One region of the Clostridium sp. LS3 genome, then DNA from elsewhere that is predicted to be linked to it. Evidence: a T-box and tRNA genes for the amino acid it is inferred to sense, from the RefSeq annotation. Region 1 holds a T-box; the other regions hold tRNA genes.

The links. A T-box is a leader RNA that pairs with one kind of tRNA and senses whether it is charged. The one in region 1 lies ahead of metG (methionine--tRNA ligase), so its partner is inferred to be a tRNA-Met.
Region 2: it has a tRNA-Met gene. The T-box ahead of metG (methionine--tRNA ligase) is inferred to sense a tRNA for this amino acid. The anticodon was not compared.
Region 3: it has a tRNA-Met gene. The T-box ahead of metG (methionine--tRNA ligase) is inferred to sense a tRNA for this amino acid. The anticodon was not compared.

The regions. Positions count from the first base shown of each region.
Region 1 is NZ_CM143921.1:130,203-134,843, reverse strand. It holds gene ACZJV1_RS00625 (methionine--tRNA ligase) at 1-331, opposite strand, end outside; gene ACZJV1_RS00620 (DUF2164 family protein) at 361-588, opposite strand; gene metG (methionine--tRNA ligase) at 696-2,639, opposite strand; T-box leader at 2,715-2,954, opposite strand; gene ACZJV1_RS00610 (SdpI family protein) at 3,009-3,350, opposite strand; gene ACZJV1_RS00605 (FUSC family protein) at 3,602-4,123, shown strand; gene ACZJV1_RS00600 (FUSC family protein) at 4,151-4,641, shown strand, end outside.
Region 2 is NZ_CM143921.1:867,384-872,024, reverse strand. It holds gene ACZJV1_RS04045 (hypothetical protein) at 103-540, opposite strand; gene rbsK (ribokinase) at 734-1,663, opposite strand; tRNA gene ACZJV1_RS04035 (tRNA-Met) at 1,864-1,939, shown strand; gene ACZJV1_RS04030 (TetR/AcrR family transcriptional regulator) at 2,090-2,713, shown strand; gene ACZJV1_RS04025 (FMN-binding protein) at 2,730-3,119, shown strand; gene ACZJV1_RS04020 (flavodoxin domain-containing protein) at 3,130-3,609, shown strand; gene ACZJV1_RS04015 (hydroxyethylthiazole kinase) at 3,690-4,535, opposite strand.
Region 3 is NZ_CM143921.1:1,213,735-1,218,375, forward strand. It holds gene ACZJV1_RS05515 (ABC-F family ATP-binding cassette domain-containing protein) at 1-1,086, shown strand, start outside; gene ACZJV1_RS05520 (hypothetical protein) at 1,323-1,958, opposite strand; tRNA gene ACZJV1_RS05525 (tRNA-Met) at 2,133-2,208, opposite strand; gene ACZJV1_RS05530 (hypothetical protein) at 2,596-2,757, opposite strand; gene ACZJV1_RS05535 (hypothetical protein) at 3,089-3,748, shown strand; gene ACZJV1_RS05540 (CD3324 family protein) at 4,277-4,564, shown strand.

The DNA.
Region 1 (4,641 bases):
TATATAAATCTAATATAAACTCTTTAACCTTATTCTCATGATAGGTAGAGTGAGTTTTAGCAAATATATCAAAAGAAAATCCTAAGTCATCAAAACACTTTTTAAATTCATTATGATACTTAACTACAGCATCCATAGGGGTTATTCCCTCTTCTTTAGCTCTCATAGTTACAGGAGTTCCGTGACAGTCTGTTCCTGACAAGAACACAACATCATCTCCCATAAGCCTATGATATCTTGCAATAATATCTCCTGGGAGTAATACTGCTATTCTTCCTAAATGTAGTGGCCCATTTGCATATGGCCATGCATTTCCTATAATAATATTCATAAATATCCCCTCACTATTTTCTTATTGCTTTATTTTTGTATTCCAAGTAAATCTTCTGCTCTATCTATAATATATTTATAAGAGTCTTCTATCCCCTGATTATAAAATTCTACTGCTAATTTATCCATAAAGAAATCCAGTATCATATTTGATGCTAAATCACCTAATTCCTCATCTCTTTCTTCATAGAAATAGGTTTTTATTTCATTCTTTAAAGCTTCTCTTTTTTCTTTAGATATATCGAATGTTTTTTTCATATCAATGTCTCCTTATTATAATTATTTTTTTATAAAAATTTGAGGATAGGTTCCCCTATCCTCCTTTATCATCATTTTTAAAATAAACTTAATTAAATTATAAAGATTTATCTTACTTGACTTCCAGTTGGTAATTCTCCTGGATTTACTACCTTTAACAAACTATCATCATCTGTTGATGCTGCTAATATCATCCCTTGTGATAACTCACCTCTTAATGTTACCGGTTTTAAGTTAGCTACTAATACTACATATTTCCCTACTAAATCTTCAGGCTTGTAGTATTGTGCTATTCCTGAAACTACCTGTCTTTCTTCTCCATTTAAATCTACCTTTAATTTTAGTAACTTCTTAGCTTTTTTTATCGGTTCGCAAGCTAATACTTTTACTACTCTTAAATCTATTTTTTCAAAATCCTCTATTGTGATTTCTTCTTTTATTAGAGTAATTTCTCTTTTTTCATCTTTTTTATTTTCTGCTAACTGAGCTTCTCTTAAGGCATCTAATTCTGCCAGCTTCTTATCAACATCTATTCTTGGGAATAAAGCCTCACCTTTTTGAACCTTAGTTCCTACAACAGTACCATTAAAGCTACTTAAGGATTCAAAAGAAATATTAGTTGTATTTATTTGTTCATTTATCTTCTTACTTGTATCTGGTAAGAATGCAGATAATAAAACTGATGCAAATCTTAAACTTTCTACCAAGTTATATAATACAGTACCTAATCTTTCCTTCTTTTCTTCGTCCTTAGCTAATATCCACGGAGTTGTTTCATCTATATATTTATTTGCTCTTCCTATTAAATCAAATATATATTCTAGAACTTCTGGAATTCTTAAATCATCTATAGCTTTATTAACTTTATTTGTAGTTTCTAAAGCTAAGCTTATTAATTCATCATCAACAGCTTCTTTGCTTGAATTTTCTGGTATAGTTCCATCAAAATACTTTTCAATCATAGCTACTGTTCTTGAAAGAAGGTTTCCTAAATCATTACAAAGATCTGAGTTTATCTTCTTTATAAATATTTCATTATTAAATAATCCATCTGATCCAAATGGTATTTCTCTTAATAGGTAATATCTAACTGCATCTACTCCAAAATGTTCCACTAATGTTACTGGGTCAACAACATTGCCTTTAGATTTTGACATCTTTCCACCATCAACAAGTAACCATCCATGACCAAATACTTGCTTTGGTAATGGTAAATCTAAAGCCATTAGCATAATTGGCCAATAAATAGTATGGAATCTTAAAATATCCTTACCAATTAAATGTACATCTGCTGGCCAATATTTATCATATAAGTCTTTATTTTCACTTCCATAACCTAATGCTGTAATATAGTTTGAAAGAGCATCTATCCATACATATACAACGTGTCCCTCATCAAATGTTACAGGAACGCCCCAATTGAAGCTAGTTCTTGAAACACAAAGATCTTGAAGACCTGGTTTTAAAAAGTTATTAACCATTTCATTTTTTCTTGATTCTGGTTGTATAAACTCTGGATGAGACTCTATATATTCCATTAATTTATCAGCATAATTACTCATTTTGAAGAAGTATGCTTCTTCCTTTGACTTTTCTACTGGTCTACCACAATCTGGGCAGTTTCCATTAACCAATTGAGTTTCTGTCCAGAAAGATTCACATGGAGTACAGTATAGACCTTCATATGATGATTTATATATATCTCCTTTATCATATAATTTTTTGAAGATATCTTGAACAGCTTTTATATGGTAATCATCAGTTGTTCTTATAAATTTATCATAATTGATATTCATCATTTTCCATAGATCTTTTATTCCTGCCACTATTTCATCTACATGCTCTTTTGGTGTTATACCTTTTTCTTCTGCTATTCTTTGTATCTTTTGACCGTGTTCATCTGTTCCAGTTAAAAACATTACATCATATCCAGTTAATCTCTTATATCTTGCAAGAGCATCGGCTGCTACAGTAGTATAAGTATTTCCAATATGAAGCTTAGTTGATGGATAGTAAATTGGTGTAGTTATATAATATGTCTTTTTACACATATCTTTTCTCCTCCCTAACATGGTTTCTTCTTTATAATAATAAAAAAAATCTCTATATAGGTATATTAAGACCTATATAGAGACGTATTATACGTGTTACCACTCTATTTCATACTTATTTCGCAATAAATATCTCAATAGGTGAAATTTATTCACCTTGCAATATAACGGTTGCTACCGTATTCCTCTAACTTAATAAGCTCAAAGAATCTGCTCCAAGTCCATATTCATGAAGATTACTGTCACTAGCTTTCACCTTGCCTAGTTCTCTTTTAGACTATATTTCTTCACTACTCTTCTCTTCACTGCATTTTCCATTTATTATTATGATATTCTATATTAAAAATACTGTCAATTATTTTTAACAATTCACTCTTTATCAAACTTTTTCTTTATTATATTATCTATCATCAATCTTGATAAAACAACCATAAATAAATTAAATGCTAATAAAAAAGTAAAAGCACTTTCTCCAATTATAAATAATAATACTGCATTAACTATAAATAGTAATGTTCCTACAGATCCATTTAACTTAGCCACTAACTTATTTGAATATTCCCATGCTAAGCTACTTTGTGTTGAATATTTATTTTTATATCCTATTTTCATATCTGGATACTTTGTAGATTTGGATTCGTACAATCCTCCTACAATAAACAAACCTAATGGTATTATTTCTGTTAATACTAAATAAACCCAAAAATTCATATAATCAATCCTTATTAAACATATTTGTAATATTTATATTTTATAATAGTAATAACTATATCTGCAATATATATTTATAAGTATGTAGTTACTAATTAAAATTAATTAGTAACTACATACCTATAAATATAATACTCAAATTAAAAATACGTACTATTTCATATAGTCTTATAATTTTAAGTCATATTTATAACACTAACCTTATATAAGTTATATGCTATAATATTATAAAAAAGATTGGAGTTGATACTGTGAGAAAATTTGACTTACCTCATATTGGTTATAGAAATATTAAAACAGCTCTTTCTATTTTAATTTGCCTAATATTTTGGCCGAATTCTCTTTTTGCTGCAATTGCAGCTGTAATCTGTGTACAAGACACAGTAGAAAACTCAGTTAAAACAGGCCTTAATAGATTAATAGGTACATTACTCGGTGGTATTCTAGGCGTTCTTTTACTTTTTACAATAAATAAATTTAATTTATCATCATTCTCTGCAATAATAGCTGCAATTGGTGTATCTTTAATTATTTATTTGTGTAATCTAGTAAAAAAGCCAGCTGCCTGCTCTATTGCTTCTATTGTTTTAATTGGTATTATTATATCACCTAATTATGATAGTCCATTAATTTACTCTTTTAGAAGAACTATAGAGACAGCTTTTGGAATAATGATTGCAATTGTTATTAATAAATACATTAACCCACCAGAATATACTAAAACTAATGAAATTAATTCATCACAAGACGATAAAACTAATGAAATCAAATGATATTATAAATATTAAGGAGAACAACATATGAACTTTACTATCCCTAAAGTTGGACTTAGAACTATTAAAACTGCAATTTCAGTATTTTTATGTTTATTGCTATTTCCTCACGAGCCATTTTTTGCTTGCTTAACTGCTGTTATCTGTCTTCAGAGTACTGTTTCAAACTCAGTTAAAATGGCCATAAATAGGGGTGTTGGAACAATAGTTGGAGCAGCTATAGGATTATTATTTTTAATTCTGTGTAGATATTTCAAGTTTAATATTGAATCCGACATTTTAAGCAAATTATTGATTTACTTTACTATAGCTATAGGCATAATAGCAGTTATATACTCATGTAACTTAATAAAGAAGCCAGGAGCAATTAATGTATCTTGCATAGCCTTTCTTGGTGTAACAACTATTCATGCCTTTTCTGATCCAATTTTTTATGCAGTTAATAGAACTGTAGAAACTCTTTTTGGTATTTTTATAGCTTTACTAGTTAATAAGTTTATAGTTCCACCAAAAGAATA
Region 2 (4,641 bases), 740 kb from region 1:
TCTGAACTTTTATACTTTCCTCTAGCAATAAATAAGTAAGATTCCTATACTAATAGAAACCTTACTTATTTAAAATTATAATTAACGTTTACATAATTATGCTTATTGATTTAATATTTCAATTATCTTCTTGTTTTGTTCCTTTGTTAAATTAAGTTTCTTTGTTATATTTAATAACTTTTCAAATAATTCATCTTCACTTATTAAATTTCTTAAATAGCCAGTTATAGTATTACTTATTTTTAAAACTATCTGAAGAACTTCTATTCTTTCCTCATTTTTAAGTTTATTCTGTTCTATAGATCTATATAATATATAGCCATATACTGAGCATAATTCAACATAGTCTATTATTTCTTCTGATGATATTTTATTTATCATACATTCAATTTGTACTGGTGAGTACTTTTGGTATATATCATTATTTATATTAAAATGTAAAGCTGCATTAATAAATTCATCCTTTAATTCATCCTTTAATTCATTTGTTACTTTTTCATTTAAGTAATTTAAAACTAGCTTATATATTATAACATCCATTACTACAGTCCCCCTAAATAATTCCTATACTTATAATTTATCATAATATTTATAATTTTGAAATTATATTCTTTAAAATTTTGAATATATTTTATATTTATAAAAAAGGTTACCTTCTTTAATGAAAGTATCTTTTCATTATCTATGAATAATTACTATAATATTCTATTTAATAGTATATTTTCTCATTAGCTTACTCCTCTCCATAAACCTCTTCCACCTCTTTTAAATATGGTATTGAAGGTTGTGCTCCTTTTCTTTGAACTGCTATTGATGAAACTTTATTACCAAAGGTTACTGCTTTTATAAGATTTTCTTTATTCAAATTTCTTATATCTAATTTAGAACTCAAACCTCCTATAAAGCTATCTCCTGCTGCCGTTGTATCTATTGCATTAACCTTAAATGCTGGTACTACTTCACAGAAATCTTTTCCTATTACTGCTGCACCTCTTGCCCCTAAAGTGATAATTACAAATTTCACTCCTTTATCTTGGAAAGTTTTCGCTGCTTTCTTTACATCTTCTAAACTTTCAACTTTAACCCCAGTTAAGACTTCTGCTTCTGTTTCATTTGGAACTATAATATCTGTTACTTTTAAAAGTTCATCATCCATCGTTTTTGCTGGTGCTGGATTCAATATTGTTACTTTTCCAAATTCTTTAAATTTCTTAAATGCCTTTAATGTAATTTCTTCAGGAGTTTCAAATTGAGATATAAGTATATCACTTTCTTCTAAAGCTCTTATAGATTTATCAATTTCCCCTTCATTCATTGTCATATTTGATCCTGGTGCAACAACTATTGAATTGTTTCCATTTTCGTTAACCATTATAATTGCCATTCCTGTTGCTTCTTTGTCATCTTCATATATGAAATTTACATTTATATTATCTTCTTTTAGTTTGCTTTTTAATATTAATCCATTATCATCTTTACCTATTTTAGATATCATGAATACTTTTGAACCACTTCTTCTTGCTGCTACAGCTTGATTAGCTCCTTTTCCTCCTGATATCTTTTCAAAAGATTTTGATAAAATAGTTTCACCTACTTGAGGTATATCCTTAACCTTTAAAACTAAATCCATATTCATGCTTCCAAGTACACATATCTTATTCATAAATCTCTCTCCTAAATGATTTATTATTTACTGAAGCGGTTTAGTGAATCGCTTAACTAAATAATAAATCATTCGTAAACGTTTTGTAATGGTTTTTTTAATATTTTTAAATTTTTTTTAAAATATTTTAATATTTTCCTTTACTTTTGTTAATAATAGTACTATACTTAACATACTGACTGAGGTTAGTGCATTGATATCGCGGGATGGAGCAGTTGGCAGCTCGTCGGGCTCATAACCCGAAGGTCGTAGGTTCAAGTCCTGCTCCCGCAACCAATATTTAAAGATAGTGTATAACTAGAAATAGTTCTACACTATCTTTTTTTAATTTCTTTTCTATATATTGACATAAAAAAAATACAATGATACTATATTATTAAACACTGTTCAATAATTAAACGATGTTTAATAAATTAGGAGTTAATTATGATTATAGAAAAAAGAAGAGATCGTGAAATAGAAGAAATGAGAGAGCTTATTCTTTCAGCTGCAAATGAAATTATAGCTTTAGAAGGATTTGAAAAATTATCTATTAGAAAAATAGCTAAGAAAATTGAATACTCACCTGCTATAATTTATCACTACTTTAACGATAAAGAAGAAATAATAAATAATTTAATGCTAAAAGGATATAAAAAAATAGTATCTGCTATATCTTCAGCCGAAACAAAATCTAATTCTGCTGAAGAAAAATTAATAGAAATGACTAAAAATTATATAAACATAGCCCTAAGTATGCCTGAAGAATTTATGGCTGCTCAGTTAAATACGTCAAAAGAAGCTTTAAAATACACATCCTATTTATTTAAAGGGGCCTCAAAAGAAAAAGCAGCTCTATCTTCACTATATAAATGCTTACAGGATATTTATAAAGATAAACTCATAGATGAAGAAACCCTAGAATTAACTGCTCAAATTATAGCAGTATCAACATTAGGACTTATAATAAAGCTATCTATAGAAAAAGATATGGAAGAAGAACAAAAACAAAAATTAATTGAGTTTTACTCAAAGGAAATAGTATTAAAAATAGCTCACAATAATAAATAGTTAGGAGAGAATCTATTTGAAGACATTTTTTAAAATATTAATGTCACTAATACTTTTATTTTTGCTTATTTTTGTAGGAGTAATTTTTTATTTATCTCGAGGTCTTAATGAAGGTATGAGCATTAGTTTAAATGGCATAGACATCTCTAAATTAGATGATGGCAAATACACTGGAGAATATGATCATGGAAGATGGACCAATAAGCTTGATATTACAGTTAAGAATAATAAAATTACTGAGATTTTAATTAAAGATGATGTTACTTTTTCAAAGCCAGGTGTAAGTGAGGAATTATTTAATAAAGTTATTGAAACCCAAAGCACTAAAATAGATGCTATATCTGGCGCAACAGTAACATCTAAAGCTTATCTTAAGTCTATAGAAAATGTATTAAATAAAAAATGAGGTGAATTAAATGAGTACTTTAATCCTTTATTCAAGCAAATACGGATGTACAGAAAGATGTGTAGAATTTATGTCTAAAGAACTTAAGGATAAACCAAATATAATTAACTTAAAAAACTCAGGAGATATTGATATTTCAAAGTACGATAAAGTCATTATTGGCGGATCAATATATATGGGTAGAATACAAAAAGAAGTAACAGAATTCTGTTCAAATAATTTGAAAGAATTAAAAGAAAAGCAAATTGGTTTATTCATTTGTGGAATGCAAGAAGGAGATGCAATAAATAATGAACTCATTGAAAATTTCCCGCCAGAATTAATTAATATAGCAATATCAAAGATCTATTTTGGAGGAGAATTCAATTTTGACAAAATGAACTTCTTTGAAAAATTTATAGTTAAGAAAATAGCCAAAACATCCTCCAGCAAATCAAATATACTAAATGATAATATTCATAAATTTGCCCAAGCAATGAATTCTATTTAATCATTATAAAGAAGGAGATATAATATTACGGCAACTTGGATCTTGCGAGGTCGCAAGTAATATTATATCTTCCCACTAACTTATCTTACAAAAGAATAATCAACTTTTGCTAATCTATTTAATTTATCTGCATTTATATTTTCTATTTCATCTAATAAGTATTCCTTTAACCATACTTTATTTTCTGGTTTTAAGTTCTTTTGTATAACTATTTTTTCACTTACTGCTATAGTCATAATAGCAACTAAGACGGCTCTAAATATTTGTTCATTATTACTTGCAGCTGCAACCCCCACAGAAATTAATCCACATAATATTGATTGAATTCCTAATATATTACTAAACTTATCTGGATATCCATCTACATGAAATTCACTAAATCCATCTGTTAAATAATAATCTTCTGACTGAACTACCACTATTGTATTATATCTTCTAGAAAAACTTCTTAATTCTACTCTAATTTCTATATCCTCCATAAGTTTAGTCTCATCAAAATTCTTGTTTTTTAATTTATCATTACTATGGAATAATACGTTAAAATCCTCTAACTTTCCCTTTACAACATTTATATTGTATCTACTTATAAATCTTAATGCTACTTCTCTTCTGAAAAATGAGAAACTTATTCCCATTATATCTAAGACTACAGGTATCCTCTTTCTTCTTGCTACTCTAAGTGATTTTTCAATAGCATCTACTTTTGAACTATTTAAGTCTTCTAGGTTTATTAACAGACTCTCACATTCAGAAGTTATATCTGAAGCTTCTTCAATAGAATTTGAAATTAAAGGATTACCATTATAGCATAAAATACCTTGTGCTAAATCTCTTGCTGTGACTAAATTAGAGATACAGTGTATAAGGGGGTGCTTTTTTTGCTGCAAGTTTAAACTCTCGTCTAATGCCCTTATACCAATTTGCATTTCGTATCCTCTCTTACATCCTGAACTTAAATTTTAAAGATGTAATTATATTTATACTACATCTCTATATGTTATTCGACTTTATTTTTATATGTTACATATTTAT
Region 3 (4,641 bases), 1.1 Mb from region 1:
AAAGATGTTGATGATTTATCAGGTGGACAAAGAACGAAGATACTACTTGGAAAGTTATTACTTCAAAATCCAGACATACTACTTTTAGATGAGCCTACTAACTATTTAGATGAAGAACATATAGAGTGGCTTAAGAGATATTTAAATAATTATGAAAATGCCTTTATATTAATTTCTCACGATATACCATTTTTAAACTCAGTAGTTAACTTAATTTATCATGTTGAAGAAAGAAAGTTAACAAGGTATGTTGGAGATTACTACGAATTTAAGAGATTATATGAAGAAAACAAAAAGAGATTAGAGCAAGCTTATGAAAAGCAACAAAAGGAAATAGCTAGATTAGAAGACTTCGTTGCAAGAAATAAAGCAAATGTTGCTACTGCTAATATGGCTAAATCAAGACAAAAGAAGCTTGATAAGATGGAAGTAATAGAACTTTCAAAGGAAAAACCAAAGCCAGAGTTTAACTTTAAAATAGCAAGAACAGCTGGAAAAACAATATTTGAAACTGAAGATTTAGTTATAGGATATGATTCGCCACTAACTAAGCCATTAAACTTATTAATGGAAAGAGGACAAAAAATAGCTTTAGTTGGCGCAAATGGACTTGGTAAATCAACATTACTTAAAAGCTTACTAGGAATACAACAACCACTATCAGGAAAAGTTCATAGAGGAGACTATCAACATATAGGTTATTTTGAGCAAGAAGATAGATCAGGAAATACAAATACTTGTATAGAAGAAGTGTGGCAAGAGTTCCCAAGTAAAACACAATACGAGATAAGAGCAGCCTTAGCTAAATGTGGTTTAACAACAAAACAATTAGAATCAAAAATAATGGTTTTATCAGGTGGAGAGGCTGCAAAGGTAAGACTATGCAAGATTTTAAATACAGAAACAAATATATTAATCCTAGACGAGCCAACAAATCACTTAGATGTAGATGCAAAAGACGAATTAAAGAGAGCATTAAAAGAATACAAAGGATCAATTTTACTAGTATCCCACGAACCAGAATTCTATAGAGATGTTGTGACAGAGATATGGAACTGTGAGGATTGGACAACTAAAATAGTATAATAGCTTGTTTTACTACTATTGGATTTAGGATTATAAAGAGTGAACCTTATCTCAAGCAAATGAGATTAATAGACTTAGTTACTGGTGTTACTTGTAGGTGAGCAAATTAGGGAACATGAATGGATAGATAAGATAATCGAACTATTAAATAATAAAAAATAAGATGTTTATAAAAATTTGATATATGATAAATAAGAAAAGCTTAGTGTTACATCACTAGGCTTTCTTTAGGATATTTATTCGATTACTTTGTTTTCTAAGTTGCTACGTCTACAATCCAGAGGGTTTAAGTTTATGTGATGTACAATTTCAGATTCAGTAGGCTTCATTATAAGTTTATCTAAATGAATTCTACCCTGTGGAGTATTGGCGATAACCATGATAACTCCATTCTTCTTATATTGAACCCAGCTAAACTCGTCAGTTATAACAGTATTTAAATCTTCAGAAGAAATTAATGCCCTAGCATGTGGAGTGCCGTATTTATTAGTTAGAATGATAGCAATGGTGTTATCATCAACTTTTTCATATTGATTTTTTTGAGCACTTGGGACTATTTCTAAATTAGATTTTCTGTTATCTAGCATATTACCATTAATATGTTTAACAGGAGCTTTTGGATTAGCATTTAAAATAACTGTTTGAAGACTTTGTTTTAAATGCTTAGTTCCTTTTGATTTGCTTATATTTTGAATTGTATAAGCATTAAAATCTTTATTCCATTCAGCAAACCAAGTTCCCATAGATTTTATTCTTTCAATATCGTCAGCATCTATTTGGAAAACTAACTCACTTCCATCTTTCTTTAAAACAGTGGCATAAGCAATGTGTTCTTTAACATCAAATTTATTTTCAAAAGTTTTATAATTCATTAAATATGTACCTTCTTTCATAATGATCTAAATGAAAGTATAACATATGATGAGTAAATTAGCTCTGTTATCTTTCAATTAATTAACATGATTTAAATAAAATTTTGAGAGAGGATTAACAAATGATTCAGAAGCTTTTAAATAATAAAAAACCTTACAGTAAGAGTAAGGTTTTGGTTGCGGGAGCAGGACTTGAACCTACGACCTTTGGGTTATGAGCCCAACGAGCTACCAACTGCTCCATCCCGCGATATTAAGTTTACATATTGGCTTGGCCAACTTGTATTATTAGTATATGCTTAATAAAGATTGATGTCAAAGCGAGATAACATCATATTGTGGAATATGATGACAAGAGATGGCTTAGCATGTCAGATGATATCAAATGCTAAGAAATAAGAATAAGTTAAATTAAGATTTAAAACCATAGCTAATGATTTATAATAAATAAAATTCTATTCAAAACCAAATTATATTATATAAAAAAGCAACTTAAATAAATATATTCTAAAATATGCTTTGATTTTATGCTTAGTTATATAAATTTTGCTTAAATAAGGTTAATAAATCATTTTCAACATTCACCTCATAATATTAGTTTTTAAAATAGTACATATTTATTTTTATCTTCTTTCAGTTAATAAAGAGGGTCTGTTGTTACCTGTAGGTGAACTTTTATTTTTATATCATCTTCGGATAGCTCTTCTTTTGGAGTAATTCTAGTAGGAGTAAAGCGGTATAGTGTTAGTGATATAGATAATAACAAAGCTATAATAATAAATCTTTTTATTTGCTTCATAAAATAAATCATCCTTTAGCTATAATAAAAATATTATATATCTAGTTGAAATAAGTGGTAATCGTAGCTTCCAGTAGAACTCCTAAAAACATAAAGACATATTATTGTGGAAATGGTTTTGAGGAATGGACAACTAAAATAGTATAATGACAACTATTAGATAATTAATAAGAAGTAGCTTCAAGCCTTTATAATATTAAGGCTTGGAGCTTTTTTGTTATTATGTAACAATCTTTAATATTAATTTAAATATATAAATGAAAAAATCAATATATACAAAATTTATATAATAATGATATAATTAACTAGACAGGAAAAAGGAGGATACATGATGAAAAAGAAATTTTTATTGCTAATTATGTCTATTTGTATTTTATCAACAAGTCTAATAGCATGTGGTAAAACAGAGAAAGATCAAAAGGGTGATAATAAACCTAAAGTAGAGGATAAAAAAGATAATTCTTCAGAGAAGGATGGTTCTAAGGATAGTAAATCAGATAATGATAAAGCTGTAGGAGATAGTAAAACACAGGATAGTTCATCTAATGCAAAAGGCAATGTAGCTGATTTAGAAGATTATACAGTAATAGTTGATGTTGAAGAAGGAATTAACTATAAAAAAGGTGATTATTCAGAGGTGGATTTTGCAGTTCAATTATTAAAAGATTTTTTTGCTGGAAAAAATATTGATGATAGAATAGTTAGTGATAATGATGATTATAGTGAGTTAATACCTATTACAGCTGAAGATAAATCAAAATTAGATAAAATGTTGAAGATGACTAGGTTAGATCTTGATGTTGCTGATGGAAAGAATATTAATGTAGAGCCTTTAAAAATAGAAAAAGATATGACATTAATTGAAAATGCTAATTGTGACTTAAGCATCCAATTAAAGCTAATGCCAGAAGGTAGTGAGAAAGCATATTCAAATATGTATGGTGTAAATATATTTAAAATTAATGGTGAGTATAAAGGTAGAATATCTTAATGTAATATTATATTTTAGAAAATATATCTAATTTATAAAGGTTGAAGATATTAAAGGTCAATAAGAGATCGTAAAATTAATACATATTTTGTTTTATAATGATAATATAGGTAGAATTGATCTGCTGAAAAACTAAATAAAATAATATTAACAAAGATTTAGAGTTAAAACAGCTAATTATAAGGTTGAGAAGCATAAAAGTATTCTTAACCTTTATTTTATGAACAATAACATTGTGATTATAGACATAAAAATAAAATAATATATAAATTGAAGGTAGTTCTATGATGAATTTAACTTTATAAGTTAATTGAATTGAGGTATAATCTTACTTATAGGCTATTGTAATTTATAATGAGGTGATTGAAAGTGATTGAAAATAACTGCGCTGTAGTTAGCTCTGCACAACGATTGTAAGACATGAAACAAGTTGTTCAGAGCTGATTTAAAAGATTAATTTGATATATATGTTTTATTAATCGTTGTGCCTTATTTACAAAATAAGTGTAGATAAAGGAGCAATGATTTATGAGATATGAAAAAGCGCAAGATATTCTTCCAGAGAAAATATTGAAAATAGTTCAGGAATATATAGATGGAGAATATCTATATATCCCAAGAAAAGATGAAAATAAAAAGACTTGGGGAGAGAACAGTGGAGCCTTGAAGGAGTTGGATATTAGAAATAGAAAGATTATATGCAAATATAAAGAGGGAACTTCTGTAAAGGAATTATCTAATGCCTTTTATTTAAGCGAGGCTAGTATAAGAAGAATAGTGAGATTGTATAAAAATAGGGAAGTATATTCCCCGTAATTATAAGCAGGTAATATGACTTAGGTTATAGGTTGTATCACCTGCTTTTTTGATAGAGATCTTTACAGAAATGTTTA